2 regions of the Asticcacaulis sp. P2_B1 genome follow, and region 1 is predicted to be linked to the other one. Evidence: riboswitches for the same ligand, from Rfam matches in the RefSeq annotation. Region 1 holds a riboswitch; the other holds the start of a gene.
What was found. A riboswitch is a leader RNA that binds a small molecule or an ion and turns the genes downstream of it on or off. The one in region 1 is predicted to bind cobalamin.
Positions count from the first base shown of each region.

Region 2: another riboswitch for cobalamin. It lies ahead of metE (5-methyltetrahydropteroyltriglutamate--homocysteine S-methyltransferase); the one in region 1 lies ahead of AC1DX3_RS13870 (TonB-dependent receptor plug domain-containing protein).

Region 1 is NZ_JBFUDD010000005.1:101,416-110,325, forward strand. It holds gene AC1DX3_RS13855 (MoaD/ThiS family protein) at 1-123, shown strand, start outside; gene AC1DX3_RS13860 (molybdenum cofactor biosynthesis protein MoaE) at 120-578, shown strand; gene moaC (cyclic pyranopterin monophosphate synthase MoaC) at 571-1,050, shown strand; gene AC1DX3_RS13870 (TonB-dependent receptor plug domain-containing protein) at 1,486-3,321, opposite strand; cobalamin riboswitch at 3,475-3,662, opposite strand; gene AC1DX3_RS13875 (TadE/TadG family type IV pilus assembly protein) at 3,697-5,004, opposite strand; gene AC1DX3_RS13880 (BolA family protein) at 5,132-5,425, opposite strand; gene AC1DX3_RS13885 (J domain-containing protein) at 5,494-6,156, shown strand; gene AC1DX3_RS13890 (GFA family protein) at 6,257-6,706, shown strand; gene cobS (cobaltochelatase subunit CobS) at 6,805-7,806, shown strand; gene cobT (cobaltochelatase subunit CobT) at 7,822-8,910, shown strand, end outside.
Region 2 is NZ_JBFUDD010000001.1:736,385-745,294, forward strand. It holds gene AC1DX3_RS03535 (hypothetical protein) at 1-561, opposite strand, end outside; tRNA gene AC1DX3_RS03540 (tRNA-Val) at 732-806, shown strand; gene metE (5-methyltetrahydropteroyltriglutamate--homocysteine S-methyltransferase) at 861-3,203, opposite strand; cobalamin riboswitch at 3,313-3,509, opposite strand; gene AC1DX3_RS03550 (YceI family protein) at 3,566-4,123, opposite strand; gene AC1DX3_RS03555 (TorF family putative porin) at 4,175-4,867, opposite strand; gene AC1DX3_RS03560 (S8 family peptidase) at 4,868-6,157, opposite strand; gene AC1DX3_RS03565 (zf-HC2 domain-containing protein) at 6,154-6,816, opposite strand; gene AC1DX3_RS03570 (RNA polymerase sigma factor) at 6,824-7,414, opposite strand; gene AC1DX3_RS03575 (TIGR03118 family protein) at 7,603-8,796, opposite strand; gene AC1DX3_RS03580 (monovalent cation:proton antiporter-2 (CPA2) family protein) at 8,896-8,910, opposite strand, start outside.

The DNA.
Region 1 (8,910 bases):
TTGTTCGACGAAGCGACGCGCGCAACGGTGCGTATGAGCGTCAATCAGTTCCAGGCAACAGCCGACCAAACCTTGAGCGACGGCGATGAGGTCGCCTTTTTCTCGCTGTTTTCGGGAGGATGAGCGCGATGCTGGATGTGCGTTTGCTCGAAGGCGATCTCGATGCCGTGGAGGCTCAAGCGGCGTTCATGGCGGTCCACGGGGCGGCCGGAGCGGTGGTCAGTTTTACCGGCGTGGTGCGTGGCGATGCCGGAACCCTGGCCCTCTATCTCGACTGGTATCCCGGCATGAGCGAACGTTCGCTGCAAGAGATTGCCGCGGCGGCGATAGCGCGTTTCGATGTCACGGCTTTGACGGTCCTGCATCGCTGCGCCGAGGTCAAGGTGGGGGAGGCGATCGTCTTCGTTGCGGCGGCGTCAAAACACCGGCGGGCGGCGTTCGAGGCGGTCGACTACGCCATGGACCGGTTGAAAAGCGAGGCGGCATTATGGAAGCGGGAAATAACCGCGGACGGTTCGCGCTGGATCGAGCCGCGCGCCGTGGACACGGAAGACTTGCAAAGGTGGAAGCATGACTGATCTGTCGCATGTCGATGAGGCCGGCCGTGCCCGCATGGTCGATGTCTCGGCCAAGCCCGTCACAGCGAGGACAGCCGTGGCGGTCGGCCACCTGACCTGTGCCATGGTTACGCTCGACCTGGTGCGCCAGGGCAAGACACCCAAGGGCGCGGTCATCTCGACGGCGGAACTGGCCGGCGTCATGGCGGCCAAGCGGACCTCGGACCTGATTCCGCTGTGTCATCCGCTCAGCCTGACCAAGGTCATGGTCGAGATCGCCATGGACGATGCCCTGCCGGGGTTTTCGGTTCGCGCCGAGGTTCGCACCTCGGGCCAGACCGGGGTCGAGATGGAGGCCCTGACGGCCGTCGCCGTTGCCGGCCTGACCCTCTACGACATGCTGAAGGCGGTCGATAAGACCATGGTCATCGGCGGTATCGAGGTCGTGGCCAAGTCGGGCGGCAAGGCGGATTTCAACGCCGAGAGCCAATAGAGACAGACGAAAGCATGGATTTGCTTTAGCGGGCCCCTGGCCGGTCGAAATACCTGGCGGCGAGATTCGGAGTAGCCGTTGCCATAATTCAGGAAAATCGGCGCTCCGAATCTCCGATGTCCGGCCATGATGGTCCTTGCACGGCCTAATCGGTGGCCGGCAATGTCATGTGGCGATGTGCAGTTTAGCAGTATTATAATACCGCATCAATCTGGCCGGCCGGGGATTCGGAGTGCGGGTTATGCCTGTATCGGGCACGGGCTACTCCGAATCTCGTCGGCAGGGCGATACCGCTATCGGCGCTTTCATCGCGGCAAAAAAAGCCGCAGGAGAGTTGGAGCTCCTGCGGCTGGTCTGATATGAAATCGTTCTGAAAGAACGCTGTCACCTTACTCAGACAATTTCCTGACCGCACCCCCCATTTAGGGGATAGGTCTAAAATAAACGTACCTGGATACCCAACCACAGGCGCCGGCCGGTCTGGCCGTAATCGGCGGCCGTCTCATACCGCGTGTCGCCGGCGTTTTCGACACGGCCATAAAGACTGAACCGGTCATTCAACGCATAATTGGCGCGAAGATCGGCCAGGGTATAGGCGTCCAGCTGCCGGCCGTTATAGACGTCGTCGAAGGCCTCGCCGGCATGACGGACGCCCAGGCCGAGGGTTAGCCGATCCGTCGCGTCCCAACTCAGGTCGGCACTGCCCAGCTGTTCCGGCGTCCGCGGCAGACGGTTGCCGGCAAAGCCCGTCGATTGGTTGCGCGTGCCCAAGAAGGTATAGTTCGCCTTCAAATGCAGGCTGGCGGTCAGGTCCTGGGTCAGACCCAGTTCCAGCCCGATGGCGCGGGTGCGGTCGATATTGGCGTAACAGCCGAAGATCTGCGACGCCGTGCAATGACTGGCGTCCGGCGACACGAAATCGATCTGGTCGCGGACATGACGCTCGAACACGGTCGCCGTCACGACGCCGTTGCCGAAGGTGTAATCGACGCCGGCATCGATGCTGACGGCCTTCTCGACCTTCAGGCTGTCCGTGCCGTAGAAGCTGTAAAGCTGATACAGGCTGGGCGCCTTGACGCCGGTACCGGCGCTGGCATGCAGACGCCAATGCTCAGCGACGGGTGCGCTCAGGGACACTTGGGCGATATCGAGTCCACCGAAGCTGGAGGCATCGTCGTGACGGGCGCTTAAGCTGGCCGCCACCGGACCGAAGTCGCGGGTCACCTGGCCATAGATGCTGGCCAGGGTGGCCGAGGCTCGGCTGTCGCCCGACATGCTGTCGCGTTCATAGGCCAAGCCGCCCAGCAGGCGCGTGGCGCCGAAGCTATACGAGGCATGGTAATCGGCCGATTGGATATGGCCGCGGGCGCTGAAGCTCGGTGTGCCGCCTTCGTAGAAATCGTCGCGTTGGGTATCGGTTTCAGCCAGGGACAGGCTTTGTTCGCCTGCACTGTAGCGGTTGGTCAAACCAACGGCCGCGATGGTCGTGTCGGTCTTGCCGAAGTCGCCGGTGTCGCCGAAATTATAGAAAGGCGGGACGTAGCCGTCATAGTCGTTGCGGCTGTGGGTCTTGCTGGCGAAGGCGTGCAGGGTGGTGGCGCCCAGGTCGTAGGCCAGGCGGCCGCGGAGGGAGGTTTGGGCAAAGCCGTCCTTTTCCGTGCCGCCGGCGAAGGCCGAAACGCCGTCGTCATTATAGGCGCTGCCGGCCAGGCCCCAGGTCAGGCCGCCGCGCTTGCCGCCAATATCGGCACGTGCCGAGCCGTAGCGATCGAAGCCTTCGAGGGCAAAGCCGCCTTCCAGCGGCCGGCTGGGCGTATGGCTGGTGATGCTGATCACGCCGCCCAGGGCGCCCGAACCCCAAAGGGTCGACAGCGGTCCGCGCAGGACTTCGATGCGATCGGCGTCGCCCGTGGTCAAAAGGCCGAGATTGGTGCCGCCGCCGACCTGGGACGGGTCGTTGAGGCGGATGCCGTCGAGCAGATAAAGGGTATGGTCGGCGCCGGCGCCGCGGATCGAGGCAGCAGCGGCTTCACCCGGTCCGCCATTGTGCGCCACGGTCAGGTCGGTCGTATGCGTGAGCAGGTCGGCGATGAACAGGGATTGATAGGATTTGATGTCGGCGGCGGTCAGGACATCGACCGGCTGGCCGAGTTTTGACACCGGTAGGCTCTCGCGGGTGACGGTGACGACGACTTCGGTGGTCTGTTCGGCGTGGAGGCAGGCGGGAAAGGCCAGCAGGGAGGCGGTGAGGAGGAGGGCGGGTTTCAACACGGAAACGGCCTTTCGGTCAGGGACGAAAGCCGGGCGGACACGAAGGTTCGCAGCCGCCAGGCTGACAAAACATCGTCTCTCGAGTTGATTGACGCCGCACCCAATCCTGGCATCCGGCTTCATTCCCCGCTCGCGCTGCACTTCCCGGCTACGCAAAGGACGACAGCCAAGGCAGGTTTCCTGACTCGCGTCTCGAACGCTTGAACTGCAGTCTTCCCCGCTTGCACGAGTGACATAGGGCAGCAAAGCTCGGCGCTTACAGTTGCGGGGACAGTCCGGGAGTTACACCCGGTTCCCTATTATCTTCCCGTAAGGGAAGCACCATTGGCACAGGTCGGTGACTAATGGCAGACGCCTATGCCGTCAAGCCATCCGTTACGAATTGATCCGAACGACCGAGATAACCTTGGTGAACAGGGCGTTCATGGCATCGGAAATGCCTTGGCTGGGGCTGACCTCGAAATAGAATCCGGGCGAGGCGCAGGCTTCCATTTGGGCGGCGATTTGATCGGTACCCGATTTGGGCGGTACATAGCCGGCAACATGCTGGTCATAGAACTTGTCTTTGCCCGCAAGCGACAGGTACGTCGTATATAGCACGGCAATTTTGACACCGCGCGCCTTCATGGCTTTACACTGCGTCGTATCCAGGGGCGTAATGCTGCGGCAAGGATTGCCGTCGTTACGTGAACAATCATAGCCGTCATTGACACCATCCGAGACAAAAAACAGGACCTGCTGTGGTTTGCCGGACGAGGTGCCATCCCCGGACGCAGGAATAATAATGTTCATTCCCGTCAACATCGACTTGAAATTGGTTTGCCGGTCGTTGTTATAATTTTGATAGGGCACGGTCATCAGATCGATGGTCGCCGCTTTGGTTGCTGATCCGTCAAGGTCGCTGGTCAGCGCACTTACCAGATAGGGCACAGGGTTTTGCTGGTCGATCGTCTCCGCGGACAGCCCGAAATCATAGATCGCCATCCGGTACTGTCCGGCCAGGCTTTCGGTTTTCTTCGCCGTCGTCATCAGGTTTTGTGTCGCCTGGCGCACAACGTCGATTCGCAACGTGACGCCCAAGGTTTTGGCCAAGGTATAGCGTTCCGGGGTAGTCGCAGGATGGGCGCCGCTGAACGGCCCGGTTTCATGGCAAGCGAAGGCACAACTTTTTTCCTTGCCCGGGGAATTGGCTGTAGCGGCTACCAATTTATCGATATCGGCATAGGTTGCCCCAAGACCCATGGAGGGGCTGTTGTCGAGCAACAGATAAAAATCGATATAGGGCGGGACGGTCGCCGACGAGGTCGACTTCACATTGACCGGCAATGTACTCAGGCCGATCAGGCCCAGCATATAGGTCTTGTAGGTGCCGGTGACCGTGACGACCGAGGTCATGGTAGTGTCGACCTTGGTGACCTTGGCCGTTACCTTGATGTTCGACACGTCGGCCATCTTTTGCTGGTTGGCGGCGAAAATGGTCTGAGCCTTGGTGGCGCCGATCGGGATATCGCCACTGGTCATCGACAGGCCGGCCTTGAAGGCGGGGGAATTGACGGCGATCGAGCCGACGCTGGCGACATCGGCCGCGTCCTGGAGCTCGGCTCGGGCCTGGGTGACACGGCTGAAATCGATGGCGCCGCCGACGGCAATAAAGATCGCCGGGATGGCCAGGGCGAACATCATGACGGTGTTACCCGCGCGGTTTCGCCAAAATCTCTTCAAGTTTTGCAGCACCTGGTCGCCCCAACCTTATGTCAAGGCCGACAGGATCGCACAAATTACTTAAGGAGTTTTGAGCGCCGACAAGGTTTTATTCCGCGCCCGATTCGGCTTTCGATTCGGCAGGCGTCAGGGTTTTCAGGCTAAGCGCATGCACCGGACCGGCCAATTCTTCCGCCAAAGTGACGTTGACCAGTCTCTGTCGCGCCACACGACCCAGGCCTTCGAAGGCTTCGGATACGATTAACACGGAAAAATGGCTCTCCCCCCCTTCACGCGCACCCGAATGCCCACTATGTTTGGCGCTGTCGTCGGTTATCTCAAGAACCCGGGGACGGAGGGCCTGGTCAAGTTTCGATCTCAAGCGATCGGCGATGGCGCCCATAATTCGGCCCTCTTCATCCGTTAAGTTTCTCGACCCTCTGTTAAGATTTTAGGATCATAGTTCATCATATGAGCGAAGGATTTAAGTACAAGCCCAAATTCATGGATATGCGTATCCGTCCGCCCAAGGAAGGCGAGGAACATACGCGCCGTCCGGAGGACGATGTCCTGCATTTGAAACCTGGGCAGATCCAGTGCGAATGGCCTGAGTGCCATAAGGCATCGACGGCGCGCGCCCCGAAATCGCGCGACATGATGAACGAGTACTACAATTTCTGTACCGGCCACGCCGCCGAGTACAACAAGAACTGGAACTTCTTCGCCGGCATGAGCGAAGGCGAAGCGAGACGGCACCGCGAATCGACCGCGACCGGCGACCGCCCGACCTGGGCCTTCCGTGCCTCGCGCCTGAGCCGCGAAGCCGCCAATGCCGCCGTTAAGGGCACCAACTCAAAGACCTTCTTCGATCCGCACAGCGTCTTCGGCGCGGGCGCAGCACCCTTGCGCGACAAGGCTGCCCCGGCCGCCCGCCAATTCGGCAAGATCGAACGCCAGGCCTTTGCCGATCTCGACCTTGAAGTCGGGTCTACGGCTGAACAGATTCGCGTGCGCTATACTGAGATGCTGAAGCGCTGCCACCCGGACAACAACGGTGGCGACCGGTCGGCCGAAGACAAGCTGCAGCGCGTGATAAAAGCGTACAAAGTCTTGAAGAAAATGAGTCTGGCTTAAGAATCTCCTCCCTTGTGAGCCCATGGGGCGAAACGGGGGAGGTGGCAGCGCAAGGCCGCAGGCCGCGTCGCTGACGGAGGGGGCCTACGGACGGAAACCCATGACGCAAATCGTTAAGGGCGGTTGCCAATGCGGTGCGGTGCGTTTTGAAGTCACCGGGCCTTTGACGCACGCTTCGATCTGTCATTGCCGCATGTGCCAAAAGGCGTTCGGCAGCTTCTTCGCGCCGCTGGTCTCCGTCCGCGGCACGGATTTCCGCTGGACGAAAGCCGAACCCAAGCGTTTCCAGAGCTCCAACCTGGTGCAGCGCGGCTTCTGTGCGGAATGCGGCACACCCCTCACCTACGAAGCGCCCGACGGCATGGCGGTCGCCATCGGCGCCTTCGATCATCCGGACCAGCTCGAACCCATCATCCAGTATGGCGTCGAATCGCGTATCGCCTATCTCGACCACCTCAATGCCTGGCCGGTGCGCACGACCATGGACGATCTTGAAGCCGCGCCCTTCCTCGACCAACTGATCAGCTACCAGGCCCCTGACGAGCCTTAGGAAAAAACTTCACGGTTGGGCAAGTTTTGAGTTGTCTCAGGGACCTTAAGGTCTTAGCTGAAACCCGTAACGTTCCGCACCCGAAAGCCTGATCGATCATGCCTGCCGAGCTCGAAATACCCGACCCTTTGCTGAACCACGTCCCCGACAAGAAAGTCAGCATACGTGACGTCTTCGGCGTCGATTCCGACATGATGGTGCCGGCCTTTTCGAAGCGCGACAGCCACGTGCCCGACATCGACGATGCCTACCGCTTCGATCCGGCGACGACCTTGGCCATCTGCGCCGGTTTCGCCTATGACCGCCGGGTGATGGTCCAGGGCTTCCACGGCACCGGCAAGTCGACCCACATCGAACAGGTCGCCGCCAAGCTCAACTGGCCCATGGTCCGCGTCAATCTCGACAGCCACGTCTCGCGGATCGACCTGATCGGCAAGGACGCCATCGTGCTGAAGGACGGCCAGCAGGTCACCGAATTCCGCGAAGGCATCCTGCCGTGGGCCATCCAGCGCCCGGTCGCGCTGGTGTTCGACGAATACGACGCCGGCCGCCCCGACGTCATGTTCGTCATCCAGCGCGTGCTCGAAGCGCAAGGCCGCCTGACCCTGCTCGACCAGAACAAGGTCATCAAGCCGAACCCCTATTTCCGCCTGTTCTCGACGACCAACACGATCGGTCTCGGCGACACGACCGGGCTTTATCACGGCACCCAGCAGATCAACCAGGGCCAGATGGACCGTTGGTCTTTGGTCACTACGCTCAACTACCTGTCGCACGAAGCCGAGGTCGGTATTGTCCTGGCCAAGGTGCCGGAATTCGATACAGCCGCCCGCAGGCCGATGATCGAAGCCATGGTGCGCGTCGCCGACATGTCGCGCTCGGCGTTCGCCAATGGCGACATCTCAACCGTCATGTCGCCGCGGACCGTTATCACCTGGGCGCAGAACACCCTGATCTTCAACAACGATCCGGAACTGGCCTTCCGCCTGTCCTTCCTCAACAAGAGCGACGAGCTGGAACGCCATACCCTGGCCGAGTTCTACCAACGCGCCTTCGGCACCGACGTCAAGGAATCGGCCTTGAAGGTCAAGGTGATCTAAGGACTTCTGCCACCCATGGCGACCAAGCCGACCATCCTCAGCGAGCCGTTCAAAAAGGCACTGGTGCATTCCACCCGCGCCCTGGCGGAAGACTCTGAGCTCGAGGTCGTCTTCGGCTCAGACGGCCCGCGGCTGGATGGCAACAAGCTGATCCTGCCGCACCCGCCGCGCGATCTTAATCCCAAACAGGCGGAGCAGATTCGCGGTGTCGCAGACCGCATGGCGCTGCGTATCGCTCATCACGACGATATCGTTCACGCCCGTGCCCGTCCACGCGACGAAGCCAGTGCCGAGGCCTTCGATGCCTTGGAAGATGCTCGGCTTGAAGCCATTGGCGCCAAGGCCATGGAGGGCGTCCGGCTAAATTTGAACGCGGCCAATGTCGGGGCTTTGGAGCGTAGCGGAATCGCACGCCGTGAAACCAAGGATGAGGTCGGCCTTGCCTCAATGTTGGGGCAAATCACCCGCGAAATTTTGACGGGCGACGCCGTTCCGGGCCTTATCCAGCGCATTATTAATTTTTTTCGCAGCGACATCGAGAAGAAGACCGGCGAACGCCTGCGTCAGTTGATGCCCTATATCCACGATCAGGCTGAGTTTGCCCGCATGGCGCGGCGGGTCATCACCGATTTGGATATGGAAGACGACGGCCAGGACGCCGAGGACGAAAGGAAGGACGAGGGCGAGGAGGGCGAGTCCGAAGGCGACAGCCCCAAGGACGACGCCGAGGACCAGGAAAAGCCCGACGACGGCGAACAAAAGCCCGACCAGGCCGAGGAACAACAAGGCCAGGACCAACCCGAAGAGGGCGAAGAAGATTACACCCAGATGCAGGGCGACCCGCAGATGGCGTCGGAATCTTCGACGGACGAAATCCCCGACGGCGAGGCCGGCGAGGCCGAACGCCGCGATGACGACACGCCGCTGGAAAAGGTACGCAAGGATTACGACGTCTATACCCGCGACTTCGACGAGGTGGTGACGGCCGAGGAATTGTGCGACCCCGAGGAACTGGAACGCCTGCGCGGCTTCCTCAATGCCCAGCTGGCCAATATGGCTTCGGTCGTGTCGCGCCTGGCCAACCGCCTGCAACGCAAGCTGTTG
Region 2 (8,910 bases), on a different contig from region 1:
GATCTGGCCGGCGACATCGTGGTCGAAGACGACACGAATATGGCTGTTGCGCAAGAAGGCGTGGTTGTCGCCGCCGGCCCGGGCCTGGTCGTGCTGCTTGCTTTCCAGCAATTTGTATTGCTTCAGCCGCGTCAGCTCGCGGTCGTCCTTGCCGGTGAACCGCGGCGAATCCAGCATATCCGCGATAAAGGTTTCCGGCCGCACTTGGATGTCCGGTGCGAAATGCAGGGCCTCGTTGCGGTTCATCGGATTGTCGTCGATAAACATCACGCTTGCCGCGCGCAGCTGCGACCGCGCTATGATGTCGGCGATGCGCGGCCCCTTGGCGCTCCAGTCGATCGAGGCAAAGACGAAATAGTCCCAGATGCCGGTTTCTTCCAGAATCGGCCTGATCACCGCCATGTCGTTCTTGGAACATATGGCGCTCATGATGCCGCGCCGCGCCAGCTCGACGACGATATTGTGGTTGTCGTCGCTATAGCTGTGCCCGCCTTCGCTGAGGGTGCCCTGCCAGAAGGTTTCGTCCAGGTCCCAGATTACCAGCCGAACGGCCTCAGACATGTCATGCTCCTAGGTGACAGTGACCATGCGATAGGCGGGCTTCGGGCGTCAAGTCTCGATTGCCACCCACACACAAACCGGCGCTTTTCCGGGCCGGGACGACGCCGGCGAAAGAATCCGGCTTGCCACCCGCCGCGCGTCACGCTAATAGCTCGCCTCCCCACTGGATCGGACGCGTAGCTCAGCGGGAGAGCATTCGCTTCACACGCGAAGGGTCACAGGTTCAATCCCTGTCGCGTCCACCAGGGGCACAGCCCCTGGACCCATAACCCGGTAGAGTATACGGCATATCGCGGGGTTCATTCAACTCGTGCCCTTCCCCGCAGTTCGCGCGCGGCGGCGACCATATTGACCAGGGCCGGTTTCACATCCTCCCATTTGCGCGTTTTCAAACCGCAGTCGGGATTGATCCACAACTGATCGTCGGACAAACGCTGGCGCGCCAGTGACAGCAAATCGACCATATCGGCAACGTCGGGTACGCGCGGCGAATGGATGTCATAGACGCCCGGGCCGATGTCATTGGGATAGTCCTGCGTCTTGAAAACATCGAGCAACTCCATCTTCGAACGCGACGTCTCGATGGAGATGACATCGGCATCCATGGCGGCAATGGCGGGCAGGATGTCGTTGAATTCCGAATAGCACATATGGGTGTGGATCTGGGTTTGATCCGCCACGCCCGAAGCGCATAGCCGGAAGGCTTCGACCGCCCAATCGAGATAGGCCTGCCAATCGCCGTGATGCAGAGGCAAACCTTCACGCAAAGCCGCCTCGTCGATCTGGATCATGGCCGCGCCGGCGGCTTCCAAATCCTGCACCTCGTCGCGGATAGCCAGGGCAATCTGCCGGCAGGCCAGCGACCGCGGCACATCATCGCGCACGAACGACCAGTTCAAGATGGTCACCGGACCGGTCAACATGCCCTTGACCGGTTTTTCCGTCAGGGATTGCGCATATTGCCACCACGCCACGGTCATGGCGTTCGGACGATGGACATCACCGAACAGAACAGGCGGCCGTACGCAGCGCGAACCGTAGGATTGCACCCAACCATGTTTGGTAAAGGCAAACCCGGCCAGCTGCTCGCCGAAATATTGCACCATGTCATTGCGTTCGAACTCGCCGTGAACCAGCACATCGAGACCGATCTCCTCCTGCCAGCGGATGGCGCGTACCGTTTCGTCCTTCAGGAAGGCGTCATATTGCGCCGGCGTCAGTTGCCCCTTGGCGTGGGCCGAACGTGCCTGGCGCACCTCGGCGGTTTGCGGAAACGACCCGATCGTCGTGGTCGGAAAAGCCGGCAGAGCGAAGCGCCCGCGCTGAATCTCCGCACGCACCTTGAACGGGCTTAGGCGATGGGCGTGCGCTTCGGTAATCCCGGCCAGACGGGCGGTAACCTCGGGATTGTGGACCTTGGGCGATACCTTGCGCAGGACGGCGGCCGAAACCGAGGCATCCAGTTGCGCCTTGACGGTCTCTCTCCCCTCGCCCAATCCCCTGGCGACGACGGCCAGTTCCGTCATTTTTTGCAGCGAAAAAGCCAGCCAGGATTTCACATCCGGATCGAGCTCGGTTTCCAGGTCGAGATCGATCGGCGTGTGCAGCAGGGAGCATGAAGGCGCGATTTGGAACCTGTGGCGGCCATGGGCGGTAATTACCGGATCCAGACGATCGAGTACTGCGCGCAGGTCGGCTCGCCAGATATTGCGGCCATCGATGCCCCCCAGAGACAGGACCAAGTCTTTTGGCGCCTTGGCCACAACGGTGTCCAATTGTTCCGGGGCACGGACCAGGTCGATATGCAGGCCGGCCACCGGCAAGGCGGCCGCCACATCGAGATTATCGCCCAGCCCGCCGAAATAGCTGGCCACCAGTATCTTGATCTCCGGCACCTCCGTCGCGAACCGGGCATAGGCCTTGCTCAGCGCGGCGGCTGTCGCGACATCGGCGTCGAGCGCCAACACCGGCTCGTCGATTTGCACCCAGTCGGCGCCGGCCGCCGCCAAGCGTTTCAGGATATCGACATAGACGGGGATCAGGGCATCGATCAGCGATACCGGCTCGAAACCGGCTTCGCGGCTTTTGCCGAGGCGGAGATAGGTCACCGGCCCGACCAGGACCGGCCGCGTATGATAACCCAGGGCCTTGGCCTCAAGGAATTCCTCGACGGGCTTCACTGACGATAGCTTGAAGGTCTGATCGCGTGAAAACTCCGGCACCATGTAGTGATAATTGGTGTCGAACCACTTGGTCATTTCCTGCGCTTGTACGCCATGGCCGTGGTGCCGAGTACAGCCGTGGTCACAGGCTTCGTTATGGACATCGGCCTGAGAGCCCCGCGCCATCGCAAAATAGGTATCAAGCGATACCTCGCCGCCGGTCCAGCCGTAGATATCAGGAATGGCGCCGACCATGACGCTGGTATCCAAAACCTGATCATACAGCGAAAAGTCGTTGGACGGGATGATGGTAACATCGTGCGCCTCTTGCCGCGCCCAGTTGCGGGCGCGCAGGTCGCGGGCCGTCTGACGCAGCATCGCTTCGTCGGACTTGCCCGACCAATAGCTTTCGAGGGCGAATTTCAGTTCACGCTTGAGGCCGATACGCGGCGTTCCCAAGGTGGCAACAGGCAGAGACAAATTTGACAAGGCTAGCCCCGAAAAAGAAGGCGGGGTTCAGAGACACGCGGCCGCTATCCGGCAGAAGGCGGCCGGAAGGCTTACGCATGGCCGCGGCGCCCCGCCCGGCATGGATATGAGGTCGATGGCAGGTCTCCTGGCTCACGGGTCAAAGCCTCCGTCCGCCTTCTCGGAGTCGCCTCCAATGGCACGCTTGAACGAAGGCTTACCGTCTACAGTTGCGGGGGCAGCGCCGGCGTCACACCGGCTTCCCTCTTAGCCGCCCACCAAAACCCGGTGCGCGGAACCACGACCATCGCTTTATAGGCGCGGCATTTTTGAGAGTCAATAAAGATATAAAGATATCTTTATATGATTATATGCTATGGATGCACCTCGGCGCGGATATGCAGGTCGATATCGTCGCTGATGAAAAGCTGGAACTTGTCGATGCCGAAATCACGGCGGTGGATGCGCGCCGTGGCGGTAAATTCCATACCCGTGCCGCCCTCTTGGTCAAAGACGACCGTCAGGATGACTGTGCGTGTGACGCCGTGCAAAGTCATGTCGCCCGTGACATTGGCTATCTTCTCGCCGGTCATCTCGATGCGTGTGCTGCGAAACGAGGCGCTGGGGTAATGCGCGGTGTCGAAATAATCTTCGCCCTGCAATTGCTCGTCGAACATGCCGACCCCGGTGCTGAGGGTCGTCATGTCGAGCGTAACATCCACGGCGCTGTCGTCGGGATGGCCAGGATCGAAGGTCAGGGTGCCGTCGACACCGGCGACGCGGCCGGTTGTATGGGCGACCCCGAACGCGCCGGTCGTGAAGGTCACAGACGTGGCCGCTTCGGCCAAGCGGTAGACGCCCGCTGCGTCCTGGGCACAGGCTGCCCCCGCCCAGACCATCATCATCGCTATCAAGATCGCCAGTCGCTTCATCTCAGCCTCCGGCGGATAAATACCGCCGCCCAGGGATCGGGTTCACATACCTCAAAAAAACGCCGTCGCCGTTACCAGCAGGCCGTCACCGTTGTCGATCGGCCGGTCCGGATAATCCGGCACCGGATTGGTCCGCGTCAACGCCATCTCGATCTCGTAGGTGCGCACGCTGACCGCGACACCCGCGCTGAAGTCATATCGCTCTTCGCGAAAGGGACCATTGAGCGGCGTCGCCACCCCGGCATGGGCGAAGGCGCGCCAATGGGTCGACAGTCTGCGCCCGCCGCTGAGATCGACATAGAGGTTATCCCAATTCCGGCCGAAATAATGCGGCGCATAGGACAGCCTGAGACTGATATGTTCGCCCACGACGCCCGCATAGACCTCAGTGAAATCGTAACTATAGCGGCCGTGGACATGCATATTGGTAGCGCCCACCTCCCAGGCCGGTCCCTTTTCCGGCCGCACGACATAGCCGGCATAATCGACATAGCCCAGAAGCCTGAGCCCGCGATTGTCGTCATCGGCGCCGATAAGCGACAGACCGGCATAGGCGCCGCTTCTATGGTCGTAAGACAGATTCAGGCGCACGTCCGGCTGACCGTGGCTGAGCGACAGGCCGCGAAAGCGATAATCGGACTCGGCGCTGGCGCTGAACGCCAGCTGGGCATGAACGGGCGCCGCCCCTGCGACCAGGAGCGCGGGGAAGAGAACCAAGCCGATATGCGACCGCCGAAGACGCATCTAAGGGCGCGCCCGGGAGGCCGAATTTGACGTCGAGGTCTGAGCTAGGCTGTGCGATGCGCCACAGGTGTCGGATTTGGTCGTGGATTCAGCTACCCGCAAAAGCGACGCGCAGGGGTCGATCGCATCGCTCCCCTGCACGGTGATTAAGGATGACGCCGTTTGCGCCCCTGAACTTCGTTCCCGCAGAAGTGCGAAAAGCCCACTGACATGGGCCGCGGCATAGGAACTACCATTGACGAAGAACCAGTTGCCGCCGGGCTGGGTGGTCGGAATATCGTGGCCCGGAGCCCCGAAGACGTGGCGGCCGGGTGGCCCGCCCTCGTCCACTACCGCGATCACGCCGGTGTGCGAGGCCGGAAAGCCTCCGTCGGCCTGGCCGGGGTCGACCGCACCAACGACGGTGATGCCGCGCGACTGCGCCAGGTCGATCAGCCGCGCCAATAGCGGAGCCGACGGTCCGCTCAGACTCATATTGATAACGTCCGCGTTATGATCGACGGCGAAATAGAGCGCCTTGGCCAGGCTGAGCGTGTCGCAGACCGTTGAACTCGCGCTCTCCTGCCAGCACGCCCGCAGGCCCATCAGCCTGGCGCGCGGCGCCACGCCGACAATACCCTGCCCGTTACCGCCGAGGGCAGCGATAATGCCGGCGACACCTGTCCCATGTATTTCCGCCTGGGCCGGCCGGCCGATGACAAAATCCTCGCTCAGCATGACCTGACCGGCCAGATCCGGGTGCTGGCGCTCGATGGCGCTGTCGATGACGGCAATGCGGATATTGCGGCCGGTCGCCATGCGATGCAGGGCGTCGAGTCGCCATTCCTTGGCATCCGGCTGAACAGGGTACAGAGGATCCGCACCGGTCGGGTTCGGGGCTGTGGCCCCTTGCGTGCGATAGGTGCGCATCGGCTCGGCCCAGGCAATCGCCGGATCGCGTGACAAGACGGCGGCGGCGTCCTCGACCGTCCGTTCCGGGGGCACTTCCATAATGTAGCAATCCAGCCCGATCATCGGCATGGGCCAGTCGTCGACCAGCCGCAATCCATTGGCCTTGGCCAACTTCTGCGCAACACGATGGCGTGCCCCACGGCCGTCCCCGCCGCCATAGCTGCCGCCATAGCCGGCGCCAGGACTGTAATGCTCCGCCGGCAGGCGCAGCATGACCAGTATCTGATGACTGGGATCAGAAACGGGCGCGGCTTCCGCCGGCACAGCCAGCATGGGCGCCGCCAACATCATCAGCAGAACCATTACATAACGCAACAAACGGGAACAACCTTGGCTCACGGAGCGTCTCCGGCATCGACCGGTTCGGCAAGGACGATTGCGCGATCACCGCGCAATCGGGTCACGGCTGCATCGCGATCGCCGGCGGGCACACTCAAAAGGTAGGCGTCGGCCGCCGTCGGTCCATCGACCATGCGGGCATGGTTGTCGCGCAGGGCCTGGCGCAGATCGCGTTCGCTGACCTCGGGCCGGAAGACGACGACGATATTGCCGGCGACCGCAACCGGCTTGGCGCCCAATGCATGATATTGGGGTTGCGGTTGCGCCGGGCGCGTCGCCTGCCAGCCGAAGACACCGACGCCGATGAACAGCAGGCTAAATTGTGCTGCCACCGCCCAACGCAGCCATGGCGCACTGGCCCGCCATTGCTGGTCGATGCGGCTCAGTTGACCTGGGCGTTGCGGCGCCGATGCCATCTGTTCACGCAAGGCTGCCCAACCGCTGTCGATGTGCCCGGCCTTGTCCTCGGGGAGGTCCGCGACCTCGGCTTGTAAATGGCGCTCGGCGGCAAGGTCGGCCTGGCATTGTACACAGGTCTTGAGATGGAGATCGACACGCGCCTTTTCCTCGTCGTCAAGACGGCCGGTCACGTACCACGGCAAAAGCATGCTGACCTCGTCGTGGAGGTCGCCGTGCAGGGGGATGATGCGTCCTGTCATGTCCGCCTCACAACCAGTCGACCAGCTGACCTGCCAGCCGGGACCTCAGGTTCCGGCGGGCATGGTACATCCGGGTCTTTATGGTGTCCACCGGACAGTCCATGATCTCCGCGATCTCGCGATAGCCCATCTCGTGAAAATAGGCGAGATCGACCACGGTTCTGTGATCGCGGGTCAGGTCATCGAGCGCCTCGGCCAGGGCCGCCCGCGTCTGGCTTTGCCCCAGCAACTGTTCGGGGCCTGCCTCGCCACTGGGACGCTTTTCGGCGAATGTGTCTTCCATGGGTTCATCCAATTTGCGCAGCGCCTTGAGCGCCTTGCGATAAGCGATGGCAAATATCCAGGTCGAAACCTTGCTGCCGCCGTTGAAGCTGTCGGCGCGGTTCCACACCACCATCAAGGTGTCATTGAGCACTTCTTCGACCATCACCGGGCGCCGCAGCATGCGCATCAGGAAGTGCGATAAACGCGAATGATAGGTGCGGTACAAAGTCTCGAAAGCACGCAGGTCGCCCAGGCGAACAGCTTCGATCAGCCGGACATCGTCCTGCGCCATCGTGGTCCCTCGCTTGCCGCCCGTTTCCTGCCTCGTCAGCATGCCGCCTCCTTTAAGAGGAGTATATGCCCGGAGGTGGCGAAAAGGTTCATCGCGATTCCAATTTTTTGAAAAAAACTCACCCTTCCCGGGGCTGCTCGGGAAGGGTGAGGACGCGTGAAGACGGCGTTCGTCCGGGGGGCTTGACGCCGCTTCACAAGTACAGGCGATTTATTGCCACGACACCTCGGTTACTGGGCGACAATGCTACCGAAGGCGCCGTGGGTCTCATCGCCTGGACCGGCAGCGTAGTAGAGGGTATTGGCCGACAAATTGTGCTGGCCGTTGCCGAAAGCTATGCCCCACAGGCCGGGGACAACGATGGCGGTGCCGGCCGCATCCTTGACCGTGCCGACCATGGTTCCGGTCGCCGGGTCGTAGACATTGATGGTACCGTCGCCGAAATTGCCCACCAGTAAGTCATTGGCGAACATGCCGAAACCGGCCGGCGCCATGGCCATGCCCCACGGCGCGTTGAGCGAACCACCGCTGATCAGGCGTTTCACCAGGGTGCCGTCGGCGTCGAAAATATCGACATAGCCGAGGCCGGCGCCCGCCATTTCTTCACCGGTCGCCGGGTCAACCTTGGCATAGGCGACATAGACCTGGCCGCCCATGGCCTGGACGTTGAACGGCGCATAACCTGCCGGCAAGGTGGGGTCTGTAAAGCCGCCGGCGACGGCGATCTTGTCGAAAGTGCCGTTGAAGACATCGATGCGCGCATTATGGAAATCGGCGGCATAGAGGCGGTTGACCGTGCCGTTCAAGATGGCAAGACCGGTATAGACCGCGCCACCGGCGCTGCCGTCATAGACCGTGAAGGCATTATTGGCGTCGACGTCGGGCGACCAGGCGGCGATGGTGCCGCCGATGGTGTCGAAGATAAACAGGCTGACACCGCTGAGCGGTCCACCATAGACGCCGCCGCCTCCGCCGCCACCATTATCGAGTACGAAGCTGGCGCCGGCATTGTAGACCACCCCGGTCGGCAGGGCCAAACCACCCGCCCCGGCGGGAATACTCACCACCGGTGCCTGCAACACGCCGGCGCCATCATAGAGCGTCGATTTCGAAGTGCCGTTGTCGGCCACCCAGGCGTAGCCCGCGGGATTGAAGGCCAGCCCCCAGCCATTGACCAGATTGGCGTCGGTGTGAGCGCCGGCGCCGGCCTGGTCGGAGGTCAGGATGCTGGCCGAAAAGGCGCTGGCTGCGCTGCTGGAGCTTGAACTACTGGAGCTGGATGACGAGCCGCCACCTCCGCCATAGCCACCACCACCACTGCCGCCGCCATAACCGCCACCACAGGCCGCCAGGGCCACCAGGCCGACAGCCATGGTCGCGCCGGCGATCGCCTTGTTCCTCGTCATGCCACGCCACGTTTTCATGAACATTCTCCACCATCAGACCGGCGTATCGCCGTCGCTGAATGAATGCCCGCGGACGGGAGAAGCGTTCATGGCCGAAGAAAAAAAGCTTCGAAAAAATTAGCCGTCCTGCTT